2 regions of the Paenibacillus sp. D9 genome follow, and region 2 is predicted to be linked to the other one. Evidence: riboswitches for the same ligand, from Rfam matches in the RefSeq annotation. Region 2 holds a riboswitch; the other holds the start of a gene.

Region 1 (9,571 bases), 640 kb from region 2:
GGGATTCGCCGGAAGCTTCGTCGGCAATTCGGCCGTAGGCTTCGCTGACGCTGCCGACCGCCGACTGGCGGCCGCGTTCGATCAGGAGCGTGACCGTATTCAGAACAATAGAGGACACTCGGTCCCCGATTGCTTTTTTGATGATGTCAAGCTTGACGGACGGCTCGATGCCAGGCGTCGACAGGAAACGGGATACGTCTCCGTCGGATGCCAAGGCTCCGGCGATCAGCTCAAGCTGCTGGCGCACTTCCGCCACCAGGTTTTGCGTGCTCGCAACATCGTACAGCGCCTGCGCGTAACGTTTTGCGATTACCGTGTCGCGGCTCATTTGCTTCCTACCTCTTTGAGGTAGTTGTCAACGATCTGCTCCTGCGATTTCTCGTCGATCTGCTTCTCGACGATCTTGGATGCAATCGCGACGGACATGCTGCCGACTTCGCTGCGCAGGGAAGCGATGGCTTTGTTCTTCTCGCTCTCGATGTCGCGGACGGCATCTTCTTTGAGGCGGGATGCTTCGGAACGGGCCGTATCGATGATGCTGTCGGCCTGCTTCGAGCTCGTGATCCGAGCCTTTTCGATGATATCGTTCGCTTCTTGGCGGGCTTGCGCCAGAGCTTGCTTCTGAGCTTCCATTTCGGCGGAAGCTTCCTTGCGGCTGTTCTCGGCCGCATTCATCTGCTCAAGTACCATTTGGCGGCGCTGTTCCATGATTCCGAACAGAGGACCGAACGCATACTTGTTCAGCAGCCAGTACAGAATGAGGAACGCGACGATCGCGTACACAAAAGACTCCCAATGCCAGGCCATGACCGCTCTCCTTTCACTTGCCATTCACATACATGCGAGCGCAGCCCGCTGCCTATCAGGCGGGGCCGCCGCTCGAATTACCGGATGCCGCATGAGCTCGAAGCTTTGGGCAATCTCCGATTTTATGACGATGGCGTGGAGGGCAATGCCTTCCCCGCCATGTCGAGTTCAGCAAGATTCTGCTGCTATTAGCTGAAGAATGCGAGGAAGCCGATAACGACGCCGATGATCGGCACGACTTCGACGATACCTACGCCGATGAACATCGTCGTTTGAAGCTTGCTGGCCGCTTCCGGCTGGCGGGAGATGCCTTCTACCGTTTTGCTGACGATAAGACCGTTACCTACGCCCGCGCCTACTGCGCCGAGACCAACTGCGATTGCTGCTGCCAATACTTCCATTGTTTAAAATCCTCCTCTAAATTGGGTGAGTGTGGGTTATTTCAACACCGACCGAAGCCGTGCGGTGACGTCCTCGAAATCAGTTCGGACTGCTGTGGATCAGTGCGCGCCGTCTTCGTCGTGAATGGCGGCTTGCGAGATGTACACCATGGTGAGGATCGTGAACAGGAACGCCTGGATGGCGCCTACGAAAATACTGAAGCCTTGCCAGATGATCATGAACGGCGTACCGATGGCGCCAAGCATGAGGATGGTGGCGATCAGCACCTCGCCCGCGAAGATGTTCGCGAACAAACGGAGAGCCAGCGTGACCGGCTTCGCGATCGTCTCGATGATGTTCAACGGGAAGAAAATCGGGTAAGGCTTGAAGTAATGCTGGAAATAATGCTTGGCGTTCATCTTCACGCCGAGGAAATGGACAAGCAGGAAAACGATGAGCGCGAGGCCCGAAGTCACGGAGAGATCCGCTGTAGGCGATTTCCACCATGCCAGCTCCGCGTGTCCGCCGTGGTGGGCGAGCGTGTCCGCCGTCACTCCCCACATCGGTTCGTGGATTTCAGTCACGATGCCGAAGGGAAGACCGAGCAGGTTGGAAACGAAGATGAAGAGAATCAGCGTCAAGCCTAGGCCAAGAAACGGACGAACCCGGTTCAGCGGCATCGTGCTTGCAATGGTCGAATGAACGAAGTCCACCGCCCATTCCATGAAGTTCTGCGTCTTGGAAGGATTGGCCACCGACAATTTTCGCGTCAGCAGCTTGACCAGAACGAACGTCATGACGGCCGATACCGTAATCGCGATAAATGCTGAAACGTCGATGTTGAGCCCGTTCCAATGGTAAATCGGAAATTCATGCATACCTTATATTTCACCCCTTTCCACGGCGTCGCCGGAGATTGACAAAGAAAGCGCATACCAGTATAACAAAAGGCACCGCAAAACATGAAGCCAAGGCGGAGGGAAGATTGAAATAGTCCGGCTTGCGGTACGCGATCATGACGACGAGCAGCACCATCGCGATTCTGCCGGCCATTCCGGTACCTGTCTTCCTGGGAGCCTCCCCGGAAGCCATGACCCCGATCCACTCCACCCGCCTGCGAAGAAGAAAGGCATTGAACGATCCTGCCGCTATGCCAAGCAGGCAGCCAGCGGCAACCGTGCGCCAGTCCGGAATCAGAACCCAGATCAGCAGCAGTGCGGCTGCAAGCAGCATGACCGCGGACTTGGTCATCTTGAGCACTTCATTCATTGCTGTCCTCCAGAACCTTTCTGACAATAAAGATGACGGAAACAATTCCTGCCGCCAGTCCGGCGAACACCCCGACGATGATCCAGCCTGGAGTTCCCCCGTAACGTGCTGCGAGCCAATAACCGATGTAGGTGCATATGGCGACATCGATGCCGAGCGCGCCTACAAGCGCAAGCGCCTTCAGCGGGTCTTCTCCCTTGCTCTTTCTGGCCATGGTTTGTCCCCAATCAACCCTCATTATTTTATCCAAGCAATCGAAGGTTTGTCAATTTTGATAATAGCAAACTTTCCGTGAACTTGGGCAAAAAAACCTTGAAATGACGGGATTTTTCGCTTTGGCAAACCATACAGTTGAACTGTATGCTGTGCCGTTGTTGGAGTTGACGCTCTTCTCTCGAAAACTATGAACGTTGTGTGAACGGCTCCGGTCTCTCGCCTCTGCCAAAATGATGCAGGATCGCGGCGACGATTCTCTCCGACGCAGCCCCGTCTCCGTACGGATTGGCCGCCTTGCTCATGCGCTCGTACGTTCCCTGGTCGGTAAGCAGCGCGCGGGTCCGTTCATAGACGCGGGTCTCGTCCGTGCCGACCAGCTCCAGCGTTCCCGCCTCGATGCCTTCCGGCCGCTCGGTCGTATCGCGCAGCACCAGCGTCGGAATGCCGAACGAAGGCGCCTCCTCCTGCATGCCGCCCGAATCGGTGAGCAGCAGATACGTATGCGGGAAGAAATTGTGAATCTCGAACACGTCCAGCGGCTCGATCAGCTTGATCCGCGGATGGTCGCCGAGGATCTCCTGCGCCGGTTCTCGCACGGCCGGGTTCGGATGCACGGCGTACACGATGGCGATATCGTCGAATTCATCGGCGATGCGCTTGACGGCGCGGAAGATGTTGCGATGCGGCTCCCCTAGCGATTCGCGCCGGTGGGCGGTCATCAGGATGAGGCGCTTGCCGGCAGCCCAGTCCAGCATCGGGTGGGTGAACTCCGGATCCACCGTATACTGGAAGACGTCCGTCGCCGTATTGCCGGTCACATAGATCGCGGATTCCGGCTTGCTTTCCCGGCGCAGATTGCCTGCGGACCAGTCCGTTGGCGCGAAGTGCACGTCCGAGAGAACGCCTGCCAGCTGCCGGTTCATCTCCTCCGGGTACGGGGACATCTTGTTCCAGGTGCGCAGGCCAGCTTCGACATGGCCCACCTGGATCTGCTGCAGGAACGAAGCGTAGCTCGCCAGGAACGTCGTCTGCGTGTCTCCGTGCACGAGCACGATATCCGGACGGGCCTCCTTCAGCACGGGCTCGATCCCCTCAAGCACGCGGACGGTCGTCTCGGTCAGCGTCTGGCGGTCCTTCATGACGTTGAGATCATAATCCGGCTTGATGCGGAAAAGCTCCAGCACCTGGTCCAGAATCTCTCGGTGCTGGGCCGTCACGCAGACGATCGGCTCGATCTGCTCCGAATGCTTCTGCAACTCCAGCACAAGCGGCGCCATCTTGACTGCCTCCGGCCTCGTGCCGAAGACGGTCATCACTTTCAGCTTCTCCATGCGGTCCTTCTCCCCCTTACTTCGTTCCGAACATCCGGTCGCCGGCGTCGCCAAGGCCCGGAATGATGTAACCCTTCTCGTTGAGCTTCTCGTCTACGGCCGCGGCGTAAATGTCGATCTCGGGATGCGCTTCCTGAACGGCGCGAATCCCTTCCGGAGAAGCGATCAGCACCATCAGCTTGAGCTGGGTGCAGCCGCGCTTCTTGAGCGCCTCGATGGCGGCGTTGGCCGAGCCGCCGGTCGCCAGCATCGGATCGACGACGATGAGCAGCCGCTCCGTCGCGTCTGTAGGAAGATTGATGTAATATTCCGTCGGCAGCAGCGTGTCATGGTCGCGGGAGAGGCCGATATGCCCTACCTTGGCGGCCGGAATCAGCTTGAGGATGCCGTCGACCATGCCCAGGCCGGCGCGCAGAATAGGCACGATGCCGAGCATCCTGCCGGACAGTACTTTGGATTCGGCCACGGCGACGGGAGTTTCCACCCGGATCGTGTCCAGGGGCATTTCCCTCGTGATCTCATAGGCCATCAGCGTGGCTACTTCGTCGACAAGCTCGCGGAAGTCTTTCGTCTTGGTGTCTTTGTCCCGAATATACGTCAGCTTGTGCTGGATAAGCGGATGGTCGCATATGACCAGATTGCCCATGGGGGTTGCCCTCCTGAATTTCGCTAAAATTTGCTTTTCTCCGACAGCAACGGAGCATAATCCCAACTATTATAGCATTCCCCAAGGGCGAGCGCATCAAGCATTGTAGAAGGCAAAATATCGCTGCCCAAAGCAGACGGCTTCAGGCAGCCCCTGCCCTTGCCTCCTCGGCTGCGCATTTCCTGCGCCGGCCGGCCCGGATCCGGTTGCATGGCAGGCATGCGGAAAATAACGAAGTTCGGCTTCTCAGGGCAAAACGGCTGACCCGCTGTCCATGCAAATAACCCCGTCCAGCGGAAAATCCGCCGAACGGGGCTTTTTTTGCCTATTAATACTTGATATCGGTATAGAGCGGGAAGCGGCCTGTGAGCTCGCGCACGATGCCTCGCGCTTTCTCCAGGACGGCCTCGTCCTTCGGACTGCGGAGGGTCATGTCGATGACGTCTGCAATCGTGCGCATCGCGTCTGCGTCCATGCCGCGCGAAGTCGCGGCCGGCGTTCCGATCCGGATGCCGCTCGTGACGAACGGGCTCGTCGGATCGAACGGAATGGCGTTTTTGTTCACCGTGATGCCGACGGAATCAAGCACATGCTCGGCTTCCTTGCCCGTAATGTTCAGGTTGCGGGTATCGAGCAGCATGAGATGGTTGTCCGTGCCGCCGGAGACGATGTTCAGGCCTTTGCCCGACAGGGAATCGGCCAGCACCTTCGCGTTGTCGATGACGTTTTTGGCGTAGGTTTTGAATTCAGGCTGCAGAGCCTCGCCCAGCGCTACGGCTTTGGCCGCGATAATGTGCATCAGAGGGCCGCCCTGCGATCCCGGGAAGACCGCCTTGTCGATGGCAGCCGCCCAGGCTTTGGTCGTGAGGATCAGGCCTCCGCGCGGTCCGCGCAGCGTCTTGTGCGTCGTCGTCGTCACGAAATGCGCATGCGGAACCGGGCTCGGATGCAGGCCGGCAGCCACCAGGCCGGCGATATGCGCCATGTCGACGAAGAAGAGCGCGCCGACGTCCTTGGAGATCTGGCCGATCTTCTCGAAGTCGATGATGCGCGGATAAGCGCTCGCTCCGGCTACGATCATGCGCGGGCGATGCTTGAAGGCCGCCTTGCGGAGGTTGTCGTAGTCGATCGTGAACGTGTCTTCCTCGACGCCGTATGCGACGAAGTTGTAATAAAGGCCGGATGCGTTGACCGGGCTGCCGTGCGTCAGATGGCCGCCATGGGCCAGGTTCATGCCGAGAACCGTGTCGCCAGGCTTAAGGGCAGCCAGGTAAACCGCCATGTTGGCTTGCGCGCCGGAATGCGGCTGGACGTTGGCATGCTCGGCGCCGAACAGCTCCTTCGCGCGGTCGCGCGCGATGTCTTCCACGATGTCGACATGCTCGCAGCCGCCATAGTAGCGCTTGCCCGGATAGCCTTCGGCGTATTTGTTCGTCAGAACGCTGCCCATCGCTTCAAGGACGGCTTCGCTGACGATGTTTTCCGATGCGATCAGCTCGATGTTGTCGCGCTGGCGCTGCAGCTCGAGCCCCATTGCCTTCAATACTTCAGGATCCTGCTTGCGGAGATTTTCCATGTTGGATCAAGTCCTCCCTCATAATGGATGCATCAGTGATTAGAACATCAGTGATTAGAACATCAATGCGAAAACATCAATGCATAAAACATCAATGCCTAAGACAGGGCTGCCTTTCAGTCGCAGCTTCCGACAGAGCCGGACAACTCTTCCCCCGGAGGCAGCTCGTAGACGGCTCGGGAGCCTCCGATCAGCTTCGGCCGGGTGAACGCCATCGTCACACGCGCCTCCCCGATCTGCTTCAGGGAAGGACGCAGAGGCACGGCGACCCGGCGCAAATGCATGCCGATGAGCGTTTCGCCGATATCGATGCCGGCATGAGCCTGTACCGTCTCCACGAGGCATGCATCCGCCAGGCGGCGGTAGGCATAAGCGGCCATGGAGCCGCCGGCGCCAGGCACCGGCACGGCGGCGACTTGCTCCAGTCCAAGCCTCTCGGCAACGGCACGCTCCAGGACGAGCGCCCGGTTCAAATGCTCGCAGCACTGGTATACCGGCGTGAAGCCGATCTCCTTGCGCGCCGCCTCCACGCCGGCAAATATCGCCGCTGCCGCATCCGTGCTGCCCGAGGTGCCGATATGCCTGCCAAGCACCTCGCTCGTGCTGACTCCGAGCACGAGCAGCTGCCCTTCCCGCAGGCGTCCGCCGCCAGCGAGCTCGCGCACAAGCGCTTCGACCCCGGCGGTTATCGCCGCCTCCGGCCCCGATCCATTCGTCATCCCAGCATCCTCCTGTCTCCGCCCTCTTCCGTGTCCGCTGCAAGCAGCTTCCGGCATAAAGGACAAGTTCGCCGTTTCGGTTCTATTATACCGGACCGAAGGCCTTTTAGACGAGACTACCCAAAATGACAAAGAGAGCAACGCGCGCAAAAAAATTGCGTGCTTGCTCTCTGCCCAGGCGACCGGCCGTATGTTCCGATGCTCCATCGTGGTTATTCCCACTTCGTCGCCAGTCACATCGGAAACCGTGTTTCTTGCTTCATCATAGCTTACACGAAAAGGGAAAGTCAATGATGGATAAGCCTTCTGCCGGGCCTCTTTTTCCCAAACGGAACCGCTGGGGAATACGATGCGCCATCGCCGCCGTTTCCTGTCTCAGGCTGGAAGCGCCGCTTGTCGAACTCGGATTCATGCCGCCCGTTTCGCTAGCCCTGCCCTTCCCCGGAAGGGCCGGCCTGGAATTCCGGCCGCTCCAGCAAGCTCGAGAGCGCCTCGCGGATTTCCTCCGCGCAGCGGGCGTAATCCTCGTAGGAGCCTCCGTACGGGTCGGCGATGTCCGGATGGGGAAGCTGCCTCTCCAGCTCCCGGATCCGCCTTTCCAAAGCGTCGTCGGGACCGCGGCCAAGCGACTGGGCGATCATTCTTTCGCTATAGTGCCTGTCCAGCTCTCCCGCCGCTCCGTCCTGTCCAGGCGAGGCATATTCCTTCAAGGTATGGACTTTCCCGGAAGCTTCCGGCCAATACCTCAGAAGCGCTTGCTTATGGGAGGAAGTCATCGTCAGCACGAGATCGGCCCATTGGAGCAGGCCTCCGCTCGCAGGTGTCGATGAGCCCTTATGAGCGATGCCGTTGTTCTCCAGCACTTGAAGCGCATGGCGCGATACAGGCAATCCGTCCACGGTCGATACACCCGCTGAGCGGACTTCAAGCCGCAGCCCCCTCTCAGCCGAAAGCTCCCTGAGGAAGGCCTCCGCCATCGGGGAACGGCAAGTGTTTCCGGTACAGACAAACAAGATGCGCATGGACTTCCTCTCCTTTTCCCTTGAGCGGCTTCCTCTGCCGCCGGGATAACCCTACAGCAGGAAGAGGATGCCGAAAGTAAGTAAAATCGCCCCGCCTGCCGCTTCCCCGTAGCTCCCCAGGCTTTTTCCGATGCGCCGGCCGGCCAGCAGTCCCGCTACCGACATCAGCCCTCCGGCCAGTCCGAACAGCAGGATGGTGAGAATCAGGTCGGCCGCGAACATCCCCAGCGAAATTCCGACGGAGAAGGAATCGACGCTGACGCTCAGAGCGAACAGCAGCATGCCTCCCGCGGTTCTGTGGTCCGCGAAGGACGGCGATTCTCCATCGCCTCTCCAGGCGGCGAGAAGCATATGGCCGCCGAGCAGAATGAGCAGGATTCCCGCAGCGGCCGTCGCAACGTGACCAAGCAGAAAGCTCATGTAATGGCCTGTGTACAGACCCAGAAGCGGCATGACGACATGGAAAATGCCGATAATCAGACTCAGCTTCAAGATGTCCCGGATCCGGATGCCCCTCATTCCGATGCCGACGCCCAGCGAAAAGGCATCCATCCCGAGAGCTAGCGCCATGATCAATAAAGTGAGCAGCTGTCCTTCATGCAGTCCCGCTTCCAACATTTGCGCAATCTCTCCTTACCTACGCTGGCTTGCTCTATCCAGCTTATGCGGACAAGGAGAGAGAATATGACCTGTCCCGGAGAGGCGGACGAGGCGGCACGCAGGAACTGTATGCACAGCGGGACGAGGCGAGGCGAATGATCCTGTCTCGCTGCGCGGGACGGGGTCAGAAGCATGGTAATGGCTCGCTGCGCGGGACGGAGTCAGATACGCCAAAGACATAGCTCGCTACGCGGGACGAGGTCAGATGCTTGGACCTGGATCGCTGTGCGGGACAGGGTCAGATGCATAGACCTGGATCGCTGCGCGGGACGGGGTCAGATGCTTGGACCTGCTCGCTGGGCGGGACGGGGTCAGATGCATAGACCTGGCTCGCTGCGCGGGACGGGGTCAGGCGCATAGTCAGCCATTCGCAATTGAGCACATAGCGGAGAACGCGCCGTTTTATCGGACATATGTTCCGCTATTTTGCCCCAAAGCCGGATTCCTTGCATTTATCGGACATACGTTCCGCTATTTAGGAAGAAACCCGCTGTTTTCAATGTATTTCCTGGAAATAACGGATCCTATGTCCGTTAAAATTACTTTAACGCACAATTTGCCCGAAATAACGGATCGTATGTCCGATAGCCGATGAATCTTCAGGAAAAATAGATCGCACTATGGTCAGCCCGCAGATCTCGCTGCGGTCAGCCCGCATCGACCTGCCTGCCGCCGGCGGCCTTCGCCAGCCGGTTAAGCAGAGCAAGACCGATGCCGTCCGACGGGCAGGCTTCGGCCCAAATCCGCTCGGCTCCAAGCTCGTCGAACTCTCGCAGAACGGCGTAAAGCGATCGGGCCGCGCTTTCCAGCTTCCCCAGTGAGCCGCAGGCCAGGACAGCATCGGCCCGGTACGAAGCCACCGTCTCCTCGTAGGCGAGAATGCCGGTGCGCAGCCCCAGTGCAGATGCCGCATCGGCCTCGGCTTGGATATGGGCGCGCACCGC
Region 2 (9,571 bases):
CTTCCGGCGCCTTCAGGCCGAGATCCTTGTAGAGCACCGCTCCGCTCGACAGCTTGTCGCTGACGACGTAGAATTTGCCCTGGACGAGCCAGACGGCGGCAACGGATTTGCCCGGAATCGCAGCTTCAAGCTTCGCCTTGGCGTCTGCAGCCTTCTTCTCGTAGTCGTCCAGCACTTTTTGGGCTTCGTCGCTCTTGTGAAGAACCTCGCCGATCTTCAGCAGCGCCTTGCGCCAGTCGTTGTTCACTTCGTCGCCGAGCACAAAGGTCGGGGCGATCTTGGCGTACTGGTCGTACTTGCCGCCTTCGACGGCGCTGTTGGAGCCGATGATGAGCAGATCGGGATCGAAGCTGGTCACCGCTTCAAGCGGAAGATCGTACGGAATGGTCGGGAGATCCTTCAGCGAATCCTGCAGGTACTCCTGGGTGCCGTTGGCGACAGACCACTGGGCTACCGGCTTCACGCCGAGCGCCACCAGGTAGTCTTCCAGGTAGGAAGCGATGATGCGCTGCGGATCGGCCGGCACTTCGACCTCGTGGCCGAGCCCGTCCGTCATTTTGGTTTGAGCGGGCGATGCGGCCGGAGCCGGCGAGGCTGGCGGCGGCGAGGCGTCGTTGCCTGCCGCCGTGTTCGAATGATTGCCGCTTCCGCAGGCTGCGAGCAGCATGGACATGAATGCGATGCTGAGCAGCAGCGCCGGAACTTTCAGTTTGCTTTTTACCACGGGATATCCTCCTTGATGATGGAACCGATGCCGCCTGCATTGCCGGCTTGCCCGATTCGCCATTCATGACTGGTCAGTCGCTCCTGCCGATATCCAATCCGGATAGACAGGCATTTAAACCCTCAGTTAGTAATGATAATCAATATCAATTAATAGATCAACCTATTTGCTTTATTTCCATAAAATATTGTGTCCAAAAAGAAACCGATCCCGTCCCTCCGCAAAGAATCCGTACTTCAAGCCGCAATCATCATTCGATGCCTGACGAAATAACGAGGGCTTACAATGGCTGCAGCCCGAATTCAACCCATTCCACCTTAAGGAGGCTTCCATGGACGCCAAACAACGCAGCCGAATTCGACACGAAGAAGGTTCGGCGGCCGCATAAGCCTATCAAGCGGCTGCTCGGCGACCCCCTGGAGCGGAAATCCGATCACGATGCCGTCCATATCCGACCGCTGCTCCAATACATGCGGATGCTGCAGCTCGAGAGGCCGGATATCCGGGATTGATCTGAGATTTTCACGTGTTTATACTCAATAAATAAGATATCGAGCATGCAAGGACGCAAAATATGGACGAGCAGAATAATCGTTTCCTGGTTTCTTTGCTATCCTGTTCTGTTCATGCGTTCCGTTTCGGGCATTGGGGCTCCATGTTCAGATTCAGCAAGCATCGCTTATGCTGCGGGGCTCCAATGCTGCGGCTTCCTGCCGCAGGGGAGGGCAGCCTCGGAGCTTTTTCATTCCAAGGGGGATTTCAATGTCGACGCTGAACGGGAACCGCATCGAGCTGAGCTTTGTCGAGGAGAAGGATGCGCCTGCCTTGCTGAAGCTTGAGCGGAGCAACAAGGATTTTTTCCGCTTGTATTCGGGGACGAAGAACGATCAGTTCTACACGCTGGAAGCGCAGGAGGTTAGAATCGCCGGCGCCATGAAGCAGCGCGAGCAGGACCAAGGCTATCATTTGCTGATCCGGCCGCGGGGAGCGTCGGAGGTGATCGGGACGATCGCGCTGTCCGGGGTGGCTCGCGGCAGCCTCCAGAGCGCATGGCTCGGCTATATGCTTGATCGGGAGCATAACGGCAAGGGGCTCATGACCGAAGCGGTGCAGCTTATCGTCCCGTATGCTTTCGGCGAGCTCGATCTTCACCGCCTCGAGGCAGGCGTAATGCCGCATAACGAAGGCTCTATCCGGGTGCTGACCAAGGCCGGCTTCCAGAAGGAAGGACTGGCCCGCAAAAACGTGAGGATCAACGGCCGCTGGGAGGATCATGTGACGCTTGCCATCGTGCGGGAGGAGCCGGAGGAGGGGCAGCAGTCCGCCGAGGATTGAAGTCCTTTCATCCCTGCAAGAAAAAAGCCGTGCCCGTCTCCATCGAGACCAGGCACGGCTTTTGCGTCCTGCAGCCATCCAGCGCCGCCAGCATCGTCTCCCCGAGGCCTCTGGACGTCGTGCGAAGCTGGCTGCGCTCCTCCGGTTGCAGCATCGGCAAGCCGACGACCTCGGCCCAGCCCTCCTCTCCTTGCCGAATAGTTCCATGACGGACGGAGCGAAAGAGATCTTTTCAAGGCATTCTTGCAGGTATCCGGGGCATGGAGCTTGAATGTAGTAGAGACGCAACGATAAAGGAGGAATCGCCCATGCCGACGATTCAAATCGAGGGAAGAGAAGCTCTTCAGGCGAGCGAAGGCACGAAGCTCGTGCTCGCGCTGGAGGATAACGGGGTTGATATGCTTCACCGCTGCGGCGGCAACTCCCGATGCACCACCTGCGCCGTGGAGGTGCTGTCCGGCGACGCCCCGGAGATGGGAGAGGCGGAAGCAGCGACCCTGAGGAACAAAGGCATCGAGGACCCGGCCGTTCGGCTGTCCTGCCAGATCAGACTTGAGAACGACCTCGAGCTCCGGCTGATCAAGACGGCTTCTTCGACGGGATTGGAGCCCGGGCCGCGTCCCCAGGACTGAACGGGGCCTCCGCATTGTTTTGTTGACCCATGAGTTCAGTCCACAAAAAAGGCCAGGCAGAGTCCCCCGAGGACTCCGCCTGGCCTTTATGCGCTCGCCTGCCAGGGGCGGGCTTCTGCTGCAGCTCGTTCCTTGCCGCCCAAAATAGCGGGCCGCCCTCGGAGCCTTCCGCCCCGCCTCACAGATTCTGCATCGTCACCCCGGCCTCCGGATCGAAGGCCAGCATCTTCGTGCCGATCTTGTCGATGAAGAAGCGGTCATGGCTGACCGTCACGACGGCGCCTGGGAAATGAATCAGTGCCTGCTCCATGACCTGGATGCTCGTCAGATCGAGATGGTTCGTCGGCTCGTCCAGGATGATGACGGCGGCGCCGGACAGAAGGCACTTGGCCAGCGCTACCCTCGCCTTCTGTCCGCCGGACAGATTGCCGATCGCCTTGCTGAGATCCGCCTCCGAGAACTGGAGCATCGACAGGAACTTGTTCACCTTCTTGCGCGGCGCGTCCAGCCCGAGCCCATACGTGTTCACGGCATGGCTGACGGTATCCTTCGGATCGAGCTCCTCCCACATGCGGTTGAAGTAGGCGTACCCGACACCCTTCTCCCAGCTCACCTCGCCTTTCTCCGGCTTCTCCTGCCCCGTAAGCGCCTTGATGAGCGTCGACTTGCCGCTTCCGTTCGGACCCGTGATGACCAGACGGTCTTCCTTCTGGATATCGAAGCTGACGTTCTCGAAGATGATCCGGCCGTCATAGGCTTGTCCGATTCCTTTGACCTCCGCGAGCTTGTCGGGGAACCGGAGCCTTTCGTAAATGTCGGTAATGAGCACATTGACGGGATGAGGCTCGATCCGCTTCCTGCTGTCGGCCAGCTTGCGCGACAGCCGGTCCTTGGCCGACTTGCGCTCCGCCCGGCTGTCGATCGCTTCCGACTCCATGAGCAGGAGCTCCTCCTCCCACTCGAACTGGCGGTCAAGCTCCTTCTTGCGCATTTTCTTCTTGCGGACGTAGTCGGTATAGTTTCCTTCATACTCCTGGAAATGATAATTCTCGATCTCGATCGTCCGCGTGACGACCTTGTCGATGAACTGCCGGTCATGGGAGATCAGAATCATGGCGCCGCCGAACCGGTACAGCCACTGCTCCAGCCAGGCGATTCCCTCGATGTCCAGGTAGTTGGTCGGCTCGTCGAGCAGGACGACATCGGGCTGCTCCACGAGCAGCTTGGCGAGAGCGGCGCGGTTGCGCCAGCCTCCCGACAGCTCGTCCACCGGCTGATGGCGCGAGCGGTCGTTGAACCCGAGCTTCGTCAGCACCGTGTTGATCTCCACGGACACGTTCCAGCCGTCCAGGTGCTCCATCTGCTCGAACAGCTCCGCCTGCCTCGTCAGCAGCCGGTCCATCTCGCCGTCATCCGTGACGGTGCCCAGCTTCTCCGCCACCTCCTGCAGCTCCCGCTCGATCAGGGCCACCTGCTCGAAGCACAGCTCCAGCTCCTGCTGGACGGACAGGCTGCCGCTCATCTCCGAAAATTGGGAGAAGTAGCCGATCCGCGCCTTCGGATCGACCTCCACCTTGCCCGATGTCGGCTCATCCTTGCCCATGATCAGCTTGAACAGCGTCGACTTGCCGGCGCCGTTGCGCCCGATGACGGCGACGCGCTCGCCCTGGCTCACGCGAAAATAAATTTCGCGGAATATAAGAGCATCCTCGTATTTCTTCGTGACATTTTCAAGCCGTATGACGCTCATCTCTTCCCCTCTTTCCCATTCCCCCGACTAGAGACTCTCCCTTCATTCTACCAGCAATGGCGGCGAAGGCGAGAATATTCCCGAGCGGCCGCCGCGATGAGGAAAAAAAAGGACCGGACGCCGCTGTGGGGGTCCGGCCTTGCCTCTCGGAATGAATGTCGCGTTACATCGAGCTTCCCGTCTCCGCTTGCCGTTCCGTCTTGGCCTTGCCGGACAAGAACCAGCCGCAGGCCGCGATCAGCACAAGCACGATATAGAACGTCAGCTTCCAGGCTGTCGATTCGGCAAAGTCATGCGGGATGACATGCAGCGCGGGATGCGCCAGCGTGTGCACCGCCAGCTTGACGCCCACCCAGCCGACGATGACAAAGGCGGCGACTTCGAGCGACGGCCTGCTCTCCAGCAGCTTGACGAACCAGTTGGCAGCGAAGCGCATGATCAGGAGGCCGATGAAGCCGCCCAGGAAGATGACGGCGAAGTGGCCGCCGTCCATGCCGCCGATCTTCGGCAGATTCGTCGCCGGCAGCGCCACGGCCAGCGCCACGGCAGCCAGGATGGAGTCGACGGCGAAGGCGATATCCGCCAGCTCCACCTTGATGACCGTCGGCCAGAACCCGGCTTTCTTGGGCTTGGCTCCGGTATGCGGCTCTGCGTTCCGCTCGCCTTTTTTGACCATGACTTTACGGAAAATATGATTGAGGGCAATGAACAGAAGGTACAACGCTCCTATCGCCTGCACCTGCCATACGTCCACGAGGAACGAGATGACGAACAGGGACGCGAAGCGGAACACGAACGCTCCGGCGAGGCCGTAGAAGAGAGCTTTCTTGCGTTCCTTCTCCGGCAGATGCTTCACCATGATCGCCAGCACGAGCGCATTGTCGGCCGCCAGCAATCCTTCCAGGGCAATGAGGACGAGCAGCACCCATCCATATTCCATCAATAAAGCGAAATCCATCTTCTTCCTCCTCCAGATGAGCGGGCCGAACGCAAAAAGACCCTTGTCTCCCGAGGACATGAAAGCCTCGGATGCACAAAGGTCTCGCTAACAATGCGGTTCGGCATTGCCAGTAAAGCCGGAGAGCGGGCTCTCGTATTGACGACTTTACTGTGGCAGCTACTCCCCTTCGGAGTCCGGTTATCTTTTGCGTGTTCGAACAGCTTTTAATGATTGGTCTGTTGTAGTACGGGGATGGGCCCGGATGGTTTCTTTTTTATTCGGAAAATGTCACGGGCCCGGCAAGGCTCGGATCCGCCATCGCCGGAGCAAGCCGAATGGCTGACCGAATGCCGGATTTCCTGTCTGCCCGTAACCTCGCCATAGGCATCTGCATAGGATAACCCAGGTTTAATCAAAGGAGGGTCATCCTCATGAGCTCATCCTATTCCCACACGGAAGCGGCGGCGGCGCCGTTCTACAAATGCGAAGCCCACGTCGACCATACGCTGCGTTCGGTCAAGAGCCATCTGCATCAGCTCTGCTCGCAGCATGCGAATCGGCTCGTCAAGGTGGAGACGATCGACGGAGACGTCTTCGAAGGCTACATCGTCCATTGCCACAAGAGCATCCTTTGCATCCGTCTCTCCAATGAAGGCTGCAGCCGCGCCTTCCTGCCGGGACCGGTCAACCCGTACTACAACAATGTGATTCTGCCGCTTGTGCTGTTCGATCTGCTCGCCATCACCTTGCTGTAGCCTCATGCTGTCGGCATCGTCAGAAAGGAGTTTTGACCATGGGTTTCATGCTTCCTACGCCCCCGGGATTTCCGGGCGGTTTCCCCGGAGGTGCGCCGGGCGGGTTTCCGGGCGGTTCGCCGGGAGGTTTCCCGGGGGGATTCCCGGGCGGTACGCCGGGCGGTGTTCCCGGGGCGGGCGGAGCTCAGCCTCCCTCTTCGCCTCCGCCTCAAGGAGTGCCGCAAAAGCCGCTTGCTTCGGCCTTCGCCGTTGATCCCGGCGCCATCTCGGGCTGCTCCTTCCGCTTCACGTACATCTGGCCCCGGTTCGGGCCCGGATTCTGGTTCTACCCCGTTTTTGTCGGCCGCACATCCGTCGCAGGCTTCCGCTGGACCGGGTTCAGCTGGGCGTTCTCCGGCCTGGATCTGCAGAGCGTCGAGTCCTTCACCTGTTAATGAGGAAGAAAAAAAGGACTGCCGAGCGAAACTCGGCAGTCCTTTTTTCCATTCCTACAGCTTGCCCTCAACGGTCGATTTCTCCGCCGCATCCACCGTATGCTTGAGCAGCATCGCAATCGTAACCGGACCTACGCCCGCGGGAACCGGGGTAATCGCGCTCGCCTTGACGGCGCAGGCCTCGTAGTCGGCATCGCCGACATTCCCTTCGTTGTAGCCGGCATCGAGAATGACGGCGCCTTCCTTGATCCATTCTCCCTGAATGAACTTCGGCTTGCCGACGGCCGCCACGACGATATCTCCAAGCGCTACGATCTCGTTCAGCCGCTGCGTCTTGGAATGGCAGACGGTCACGGTCGCGTTGCGGTTCAGGAGCATGAGCGACACCGGCTTGCCAAGAATCGGGCTGCGTCCGACGACGACGGCATGCCTGCCCTCGATCGGAAGGCCGTAATAGTCGAGAATGGCGACGACAGCGGCAGGCGTGCAGGATGGGTAGGCTGCGTAGCCGAAGGCGTTTTGCGCAAAGCCGAGCGCCGTGACCCCGTCCACATCCTTGGCGATCGCGATGGCCTCGAACGCCTCTCTCTCGTCGATCTGCTCCGGTACGGGATGCTGCAGCAGGATGCCATGAACGGCAGGATCCTCGTTCAGTCCGCGGATTACGTCCACCAGCTCGCCTGTCGTCGTTCCCGAATCGAGATGGATCCTCTTGGACTCCATGCCGAGCTTGCGGCAGGCATTGCCTTTCATGCGGACGTACGTCTCCGAAGCCGGATCATCCCCCACCAGAATCGTAACCAGGCACGGCACGACTCCCTTTGCGGCAAGCGCCTCGACTCTTCTGGCCAACTGCTCCTTGATTTCCCCGGCCACTCGGGCCCCATCCAATATCAGCGTTTGCTCCGGCATTTCTGCAGCTCTCCTTTTTTTTGTCCGCTTAAAAACGCAAAGAGGCAAGGGGTATCCCCCCCTTACCTCTGCCCAGGCGTACGGCTGCTGTATCCATGCGCTCCCTCATGGTTGGACCCATGCTCCGCCAGTCACGCACAGTCGGAATTTACTTTTGATGATACTGAAATCAGGAAGGATTGTAAATGCATTTTCTGCGGCCGGCCGGATCGGCACCCCCATTCAAGCTTCATTACAGGTAGCGGCTCTAAGATAACGGCAACAACCCCTTGAAGGAGTGATCGGCCATGTTCTTCCGGCGCAAAAGATGACGACCAGACGATAAGCATCCGGAAAGTCCAGACCGGCTCAGGCTCCGATGCCGTCACTTACTTCGTCGCCGACGTGAAATTACGGGCACCGCGAACGTCCTGACCGCCCTGGCCAACCGCATGGTTTTCACTCACGGCAAAAAGCCGCGAACAAAATCGCTGCCCCGGTACTTCTCGCTCGTCCTGCTGAACTACGGCATGATGCTCCTGTTCCACTCCGGCATCGGCATTCCGCTCGTCGCCGCCAAGCTGATGACGGAAGCTTCCTTGTTCCTGATCAGCTATCGGGCGCAGCGAAGATTTGTGTATGACTGAATGGTAGAAATCGCCCAAAATGTGACGAAACAGTGAAATATGCAAAAATGAACTTTATATTATAACATAAATTTACAATAAAGTCAAGTGTTGTTTCTTCACTCCCCCCAATGATACAACGGAATCGAGGTGATGATCATGGAATCAAAAAGCTTGACCGCACTTGTCAGCGCGTTCTCGCGCGCCTACCACGCCGAGCACAATCCGGTCAAAATCTTCGACGACCGGATCGCCAGGCAGCTGCTGACCGATGAAGAGTACGACAGCATCTCCGCCAACATGTCGCGGGCGATCGCGTTTTTCCAGCCCGGGTTCTCGGGGACGCAGGAGCAGGCCCTCCGCCAGGTTGTCGACCGTCAGCTTTCGCCCACTCCGCTCGGCCGGGCGGCATTTGCCGAGCGGGCGCTGGCTGCGGCCGCCGCGCTTGGAGCCAGGCAGTACCTGATCTTCGCCGCAGGCTACGATACGTTCGCCTATCGCCAGCCGGAATGGGCCTCCCAGCTCGACATCTTCGAGATCGACCATCCCGTTACCGCCGCCGACAAACAGGCCCGCTTATCCGGCATGCGCATGGACCCGCCTCCCAATCTTTATTTCATCTCCGCCGACCTTCGCGAGCCGGACTGGCAGAGGCATGTGCTGGCCAGCCCCGGGTTCAATCCCGATCGGGTCAGCTTCTGCAGCCTGCTCGGCATCAGCTATTACCTCGCCAAAGAGGATTTCCGGCAGCTGTTGTCCGGCATCGTTTCCCTGCTTCCGGCCGGCAGCGGCATCGTCTTCGATTATCCGGATGAGCAGACCTTCACTCCTCAGGCAGGCGAGCGGGCGCAGAAGCAGCTCATGATGGTCGCGCGTGCGGGCGAGCCGATGCAGGCAGGCTACTCCTGCTCCGAGCTGGAGCGGATGCTCGAAGAGATGGACTTGCGGATTGATCAGCATCTGAATCCGGAGGAAATTACCAAGCTGCTGTTTCACGCCTATAATGAGAGCCAGCCCGAGCACCCGATCGAGGCCTTCGATCATGTGAACTATTGCTTGGCGGTCAAAAGGTAGCCGGAAGAGAGCCCGTCTCTATCCTGCCCTTCCTTGTGCCCGGGAACAACCGGCATTCATGCCCTGCTTTGAAACCGACAGCCCGCTGCCCTCTTCAGGCTGGCGGTTTCTATCTTCGCGCAATCGCATTCCACTGGGCTTGCGGTCTACCGATTCTCTCCTTTGCCGCCGATAACGAGGTGAAGGGCATGAGATGAAGTAGAGAAAGAAGAGGGTGGGAACAAATGAATCGCAATCAAACCGCTTTGAAACCTCGCGAATGGATGCCGAGGACGACGGCCGCCTTCTGCGCAGGCGCCCTTGCCGCAGGCATGCTGGCCGTGTGGCCCCAGACAGCCGAAGCCGCAGACAGCATAGGGAAAACAACCGCTGCGAGAACGAAGGAAGAGATCGTCGAGAAATGGATGCAG

Evidence for each region. A riboswitch is a leader RNA that binds a small molecule or an ion and turns the genes downstream of it on or off. The one in region 2 is predicted to bind ZMP and ZTP.
Region 1: it holds a riboswitch for ZMP and ZTP, as region 2 does, so the genes downstream of both, VE23_RS14770 (TIGR01440 family protein) here and VE23_RS17510 (bifunctional 5,10-methylenetetrahydrofolate dehydrogenase/5,10-methenyltetrahydrofolate cyclohydrolase) in region 2, are expected to answer to the same signal.

The regions. Positions count from the first base shown of each region.
Region 1 is NZ_JZEJ01000001.1:3,258,670-3,268,240, forward strand. Features, by position in the region: gene VE23_RS14725 (F0F1 ATP synthase subunit delta) at 1-328, opposite strand, end outside; gene atpF (F0F1 ATP synthase subunit B) at 325-807, opposite strand; gene atpE (F0F1 ATP synthase subunit C) at 996-1,208, opposite strand; gene atpB (F0F1 ATP synthase subunit A) at 1,308-2,066, opposite strand; gene VE23_RS14745 (ATP synthase subunit I) at 2,077-2,457, opposite strand; gene VE23_RS14750 (AtpZ/AtpI family protein) at 2,450-2,671, opposite strand; gene wecB (non-hydrolyzing UDP-N-acetylglucosamine 2-epimerase) at 2,859-4,004, opposite strand; gene upp (uracil phosphoribosyltransferase) at 4,021-4,650, opposite strand; gene glyA (serine hydroxymethyltransferase) at 4,979-6,226, opposite strand; gene VE23_RS14770 (TIGR01440 family protein) at 6,343-6,945, opposite strand; ZMP/ZTP riboswitch at 7,111-7,192, opposite strand; gene VE23_RS14775 (low molecular weight protein arginine phosphatase) at 7,371-7,967, opposite strand; gene VE23_RS14780 (manganese efflux pump MntP) at 8,019-8,585, opposite strand; gene VE23_RS14785 (L-threonylcarbamoyladenylate synthase) at 9,275-9,571, opposite strand, start outside.
Region 2 is NZ_JZEJ01000001.1:3,894,263-3,903,833, reverse strand. Features, by position in the region: gene VE23_RS17550 (ABC transporter substrate-binding protein) at 1-673, opposite strand, end outside; gene VE23_RS17540 (GNAT family N-acetyltransferase) at 1,487-2,059, shown strand; gene VE23_RS26605 (hypothetical protein) at 2,067-2,219, opposite strand; gene VE23_RS17535 (2Fe-2S iron-sulfur cluster-binding protein) at 2,368-2,691, shown strand; gene VE23_RS17530 (ABC-F family ATP-binding cassette domain-containing protein) at 2,870-4,441, opposite strand; gene VE23_RS17525 (TerC family protein) at 4,605-5,399, opposite strand; gene VE23_RS17520 (hypothetical protein) at 5,813-6,136, shown strand; gene VE23_RS17515 (transporter) at 6,175-6,570, shown strand; gene VE23_RS17510 (bifunctional 5,10-methylenetetrahydrofolate dehydrogenase/5,10-methenyltetrahydrofolate cyclohydrolase) at 6,625-7,482, opposite strand; ZMP/ZTP riboswitch at 7,546-7,627, opposite strand; gene VE23_RS17505 (hypothetical protein) at 7,914-8,108, shown strand; gene VE23_RS17500 (class I SAM-dependent methyltransferase) at 8,247-9,161, shown strand; gene VE23_RS17495 (S-layer homology domain-containing protein) at 9,386-9,571, shown strand, end outside.